One region of the Limnobaculum parvum genome, then DNA from elsewhere that is predicted to be linked to it. Evidence: predicted binding sites of a transcription regulator. Region 1 holds the regulator's gene; the other holds the start of a gene.

Region 1 (3,188 bases):
GTTTATTACAAAACATGAGTCGTGATGAAGCTGAAGCGGTTCTGGCTCATGAGATTAGCCATGTTGCTAACGGTGATATGGTTACCATGACCCTGATTCAAGGTGTGGTAAACACCTTCGTAATTTTTGCTTCACGTTTGATTGCTCAGGTAGCAGCAGGCTTTATGAATCGCGGTAACGAAAGTTCGTCGGGTAACTCCATGATCTATTTTGCCGTTTCTATGGTACTGGAACTGGTATTCGGTATTTTAGCCAGCATCATTACTATGTGGTTCTCTCGTCATCGAGAGTTTAAGGCGGATGCTGGCTCGGCTAATCTGGTTGGTAAAGAGAAGATGATTGCAGCACTGCAGCGCTTGAAAACCAGTCATGAGCCGCAGGAAAGCTCTACCATGACGGCATTTTGCATCAACGGTAAGTCAAAAACCTTTAGTGAGCTGTTTTTGTCCCATCCACCGTTAGACAAGCGTATCGAAGCATTACGTGCAGGTAGCTACCTGAAGTAATAGAGCATTGAGTATTTATGATGAAACAGGGAGCCTTGTGGCTCCCTGTGTTTTAACCCTCTTTTAATCATCGAACAGATATACATCATCATCCCGTAATTCCAACTTAGGATGGCGAATATCATTCAGCACTAAGCGATGAGCACCTTTACTCTTATACCCGGCAAACAGAATCAGAGAGTCAGCCGGTTTTCCGGAGATGGGGACATCTTTCACGGTGATTTGCGAACCGGGCAACATTTTCACCGGCCATACTATCAAATTGCCGGGGTTCTCTTTTAGTATCTGTTGTTTCTGCTCAAACCACTGACTGGCCGTGAGAGCTTCAATCTTTTGCACCAGTTTCTCGCTGCGAACAGCAACAAAATCGACATTTAATGGCTTACCATCATTGGCTTTATCCGTCACGCTAAGCTCAATGGAACTCATCGCAACATGAGGGGGCATAAAAGCGCAGGCAGATAATGTCATACCAATAGTGGCAAAAAGGATCCCAGAAAGCAGGGGACGAAAACGATAGGGCAATGTTGAAAATATCATAATATGACCACTTGTGATTCAAAGCCTGCATGTATGTTTTTATTAGACTCTGAATGGGGGATTTAAATCCTGTACCTGATAACATATCTATTAAAATATAGGTCGATATCCAAGCTGAATCAAACTAGCCGGTATGTTATCGGGACCGAGGGAGGATAACTGACTGAAAACTTGGGGAGAACTAGCTCCAAAACCATTACAAATGATGATGATTGATTCTGGAGCAAAGTTCAGCGATGACTATTTCTTCAGATAGGGGCCATCAGTCACGGATTTTCGTTCAATCAGTTCAGGATGTAGTTCAATGGAGTGGGACGCTTCGCGCTTATTGATAATCCGATCTAATAACATATCTAACGCCATGACAGCCAAGCTCTCTTTAGGCTGTTGAATGGTGGTTAGCGGTGGATTATAGAAACGGGTATGGCGAATATTGTCATAGCCAATAACCGAAATATCTTCTGGTACACGAACCCCCATATCTCCGGCAGCACATAACGCACCCATCGCGATGACATCTCCGCCGCAGAATAACGCAGTAGGGCGCTTCTTCAGATTGATAAGCGATACCATGCCATCGTAGCCTGCCTGTGGTTGAAAGTCCGCCTCGATAATCCACTCAGGGAGGATATCGATATGGGCTTCTTTCAAGGCATGGAGAAAACCTTTATGGCGCTCACGGCCGGTAAATTCATTTAATTGACCCGTTATCGTTGAGATTTCGCGATGTCCTCGCTCTATCAGGTAACGAGCAGCCAGATAACCGCCATGAAAACCGTTATCTTCAATATTATCAGTAAAGCCTTTGTGTTTATTCCAGTCCATCACCATCATGGGAATGGCGTGATAATTTTCCAGAAGCGAAAGTAGTGGGGGATGATACTCAGAACACATCACTAACAGGCCATCAACCCGTTTTTGTGCCAACATAGCAAGATAAGCCTGCTGTTTTTCTAAATCGTTTTGCGTGTTGCACAGAATCAGCGTATAGCCTTTTTTATAACAGGCTTCTTCCACTGCTTGGATAACTTCAGCAAAATACGGTGAACCGCTGGCGGTTGCCAGCAGGCCAATGGTTTTGGTGTTATTCACCTTAAGACTACGGGCAACGGCGCTGGGTGAATAGCTAAGCTCTTTAATGGCCGCCCAGACGGCTGTTTTAGTATCTTCGGCGACAAAACGCGTTTTATTAATAACGTGGGAGACCGTGGTCGTTGAAACCCCCGCGTGTTTAGCCACATCTTTTATAGTTGCCATGAAACAGAGCACTCCTGAGCTTATACTGGTATCAAGTACAGTGTAAGCTGATATGTTAACGTTTGCTTTTAGTGATAACCAACACATTACACATTAAAAGCAAAACGGTGTAGAATTCCTTTAACCATCACTGCTGGTGGCACATATGCCTTTCAGTGATAACAAGCGGTGGATTTTGGCGTATCTGATACAAAAGTCCAAGAGATATCATGGAAAAATCGCTTTTGGGTATACATTTTTGTTAAGCGCCTTACAATGATTCCGTGTCTAATCACGTTTATGTAAAGGAAAAAGAATGTCTGCTGAATTAAAATGGGCGTTAAGCACAGTAGTTTTTGCTCTATTTGTTATCGTTACTTATAGCTTGATTGCGGTAACACACTAATATATTAAAAGCTCGGTTCATTATATGTATCGAGCTTTATACTTCCTGATGGGTGTTAAGTATCGTTGCTGGTCAATGGAGTATCACTTTTCTTGGAAATTGTCAGATTATGTTCCTTTAAACTGGAACATGATTTTTTTTGTAATTGATTTGATAAAAAATCGGTGTTTCAACATGGAGGCAGAATGACTCACCAACAGGCCAGTACAGTTGCGTTGATTAAACGTATTGCAGGGATCGTTATTTTTATTCCGGCATTCATTTCAACAATTATCTCTGTGCTGAAGTATCTGGTTGTACCTAAAGCTAACATGCAAGAAATGACAGCGACGATTATGGATTTTCTGCAGGTCATTATCAAAATTGTTCGTCAGTACACCTCATTCGTTGAGTATTTTTGGGCTAATTCCCCAGTACCGAATATTAGCAATTGGTTTGCTAGCGGTAGTGTATGGTTTATTGTGATCTTCCTACTGATGTTTGTCGGTTTGGCATTACAG
Region 2 (3,188 bases), 600 kb from region 1:
TACGCATATAACCAGCGAGAACGATCAGGTCGGGTTTATAGCGATCGATGGTATCCGCCAGCGCTAAGTCATAATCGGTACGGCTGTTAAAATACTTGGGCTCAACCACTTCCGTAACAATGCCAGATTGCTGTGCCCGTACCAATCCATAAGCTTCGGGAACATTGCTGAACACCGCACTGATGGTTCCGTTAATTTGCTCATTATCACAGGCATCAATGAGGGCCTGAAGATTAGAGCCGCTACCGGAGATTAGAACAACAATAGTTTTCATTAGCCGATAACCACCTGCTCATCAGACGTAGACGCTTTGATAGTGCCGATTTTCCACGCAATTTCACCGGTAGATTGTAATTGTGTGATGGCGGCATTCGCCTGAGCTTCCGGCAGGGCAATCACCATACCGACGCCGCAGTTAAAGGTCCGGTACATTTCATGGCGACTGACGTTACCTGCCTGTTGTAACCAGTTAAAGACTTCTGGCCATTGCCAACTGGACTCGTCGATCGCTGCCTGAGTACCTTGCGGTAAGACGCGCGGAATATTTTCCCAGAAGCCACCGCCGGTAATGTGGGCGATAGCGTGAACGTCGATCTGCTCCAGCATTTGTAAAATGGATTTTACATAAATTTTGGTTGGTGTTAGCAAATGGTCTGCCAGTGATTTACCGGCTAGCATGGTCGCCTGTGGATCGGTTTTGCTGACTTCAAGAATTTTACGTACCAGTGAGTAGCCGTTGGAGTGCGGGCCGCTAGAGGCTAAGGCTATCAGGGTATCACCCGCAGAGACTTTGCTGCCGTCAATGATTTCGGATTTTTCTACCACGCCAACGCAAAAACCGGCCACGTCATAATCTTCACCCTGATACATGCCGGGCATTTCGGCAGTTTCACCGCCGACCAGCGCGCAGCCAGATTGCTTACAGCCTTCGCCAATGCCGGTGACCACACGGGCAGCGGTATCGACATCCAGCTTGCCTGTGGCGTAATAGTCGAGGAAAAACAGCGGCTCTGCACCCTGAACAATCAGGTCATTAACACACATGGCAACCAAATCGATACCGATAGTATCGTGGCGCTTTAAGTCCATAGCTAATTGAAGTTTGGTGCCGACACCGTCGGTACCTGAAACCAGAATCGGTTCACGGTATTTTTGGGGCAGTGCGCAAAGTGCGCCAAACCCTCCGAGTCCACCCATAACTTCAGGACGACGGGTTTGTTTTACGACACCTTTGATTCTATCGACTAAAGCGTTACCAGCATCAATGTCAACACCAGCGTCTTTGTAGCTTAGAGAAGTTTTATCGGTCACTGCGGGGTTCCCCATGGAGATAGGTGATATTGAACAGAAACGCTGGCATTCTATCAGTTATAGCAAACGTTTGCCTATGGTTTTTATCGCTGACTTATAAACTCATTTTGCTATCGTCTGAGTTTGAATTTCCTTATGCTTGGGGTGATGTTTTATCACCGCCAATGATTAATTGGAAAAAACAGCGCTCTGTTAACAGTATTAGCACAATCTATAGCCTATCATGATCAGAATCATGCATTTCTTTGTCACGGCTCTCACATTATCAGGTATAATTTGCCGATTTTTTTGAGAGCGACAGTGCACCATCCGCGATATGGGAGAGGAATAAATGAAGATCGTTGTAGTTAAGCATCCACTGGTTAAACATAAGTTAGGCCTGATGCGTGAAGAAGATATCAGCACTAAACGTTTTCGTGAATTAGCCTCAGAGGTTGGTAGTTTACTAACCTACGAAGCAACAGCAGATTTAGAAACTGAAAAAGTTACCATCAATGGCTGGAATGGCCCGGTAGAAATCGAGCAAATCAAAGGTAAAAAAATCACCGTAGTGCCGATTCTGCGTGCTGGTCTTGGCATGATGGAAGGCGTATTGGAGCACGTTCCAAGCGCACGTATCAGCGTCGTTGGTGTGTATCGTGATGAAGAAACCTTACAGCCAGTTCCTTATTTCCAAAAGTTGGTTTCCAATATTGAAGAGCGCATGGCTCTGGTAGTTGACCCCATGTTGGCAACAGGCGGCTCGATGATTGCAACCATCGATTTACTGAAAAAAGCAGGCTGTCAGTCAATTAAAGTCTTGGTGTTGGTTGCGGCTCCTGAAGGCGTTGCCGCATTAGAGAAAGCGCATCCGGACATTGAGCTATACACCGCCTCTATCGATCAGGGCTTAAACGAGAAAGGTTACATCATTCCGGGGCTGGGTGATGCCGGTGATAAGATCTTCGGTACTAAATAGTCAGTAAACTGTAAATAGTCAGTAAACTGAGAGATAACAAGGATGTTGTTGCCGGGGCCGGCGTTGATTGCGCTACCTACTCTACCTCTGATAATTAGGGTGGAGCATCAGTAGCCGGTACCCGTTTGATTATGATAAAAATTTCGCTGAATGACATCACCAACAAGATATCCAATTAGAGATCAGGTCAGTGGGCATCGCTCTATTGTGGCGGCGCTCTGAATGGCTGAGTCATAGACAGATAAATATGGGCGACACGATCGCCCATATTTATGGATGCGAGTTGGCTAATCGTATGGTGTCTTTACTTAGCGTCCGGGTGTTATCAGGCTAAAAAAATTAGCCTGTAGTAGTTATATAAGTCATAAGAAATTGGTTACAGGCAAGACGAGCGGCACCAGTATCAATGTGTAGCAGTGCCGGATAACAACATCATTTCAAATTAGAGGTTTATTTTATGCAACAGCCGTCAATGACCGGCGCACAGCCACCTACCTGGCAGAACGTTCTGGTGGGAGCTCAAATGCTGTTTGTGGCATTTGGTGCGTTAGTACTGGTACCGCTGATCACAGGGTTAGATACCAACGTAGCGCTGTTTACCGCAGGCTTCGGTACCTTGCTGTTCCAACTCTGTACTAAAGGTAAGGTGCCTGTATTTCTGGCGTCGTCTTTTGCCTTTATTGTTCCTATCAGCTACGGCGTTCAAACCTGGGGGATACCTGCCACCATGGGGGGATTGTTTGCTGCTGGCGTGATGTACATGATTTTTGGTGGGCTGATTAAGCTGCGTGGTTCGCACATTATTGAAAGGCTGCTGCCACCGGTGGTTACCGGCCCAATGATTGCGATTATTGGCCTGACGTTGGCACCAGCAGCGGTCAACATGGCATTAGGCAAAAGTGGTGATGGTGGTTCAGTG

The links. The regulator PurR, encoded in region 1, represses purine synthesis genes. The targets are predictions, from matches to a motif close to CANGCAAACGTTTGCNTG.
Region 2: a site for PurR is predicted at 1,371-1,388, ahead of purM (phosphoribosylformylglycinamidine cyclo-ligase). Genes of this name have one in related genera too.

Annotation. Positions count from the first base shown of each region.
Region 1 covers NZ_CP029185.2:1,630,347-1,633,534, forward strand. Annotated here, with positions in the region: gene htpX (protease HtpX) at 1-506, shown strand, start outside; gene HYN51_RS06640 (hypothetical protein) at 570-1,046, opposite strand; gene purR (HTH-type transcriptional repressor PurR) at 1,287-2,303, opposite strand; gene cydH (cytochrome bd-I oxidase subunit CydH) at 2,599-2,688, shown strand; gene HYN51_RS06655 (YniB family protein) at 2,874-3,188, shown strand, end outside.
Region 2 covers NZ_CP029185.2:1,028,536-1,031,723, forward strand. Annotated here, with positions in the region: gene purN (phosphoribosylglycinamide formyltransferase) at 1-274, opposite strand, end outside; gene purM (phosphoribosylformylglycinamidine cyclo-ligase) at 274-1,311, opposite strand; gene upp (uracil phosphoribosyltransferase) at 1,643-2,269, shown strand; gene HYN51_RS03925 (uracil-xanthine permease family protein) at 2,727-3,188, shown strand, end outside.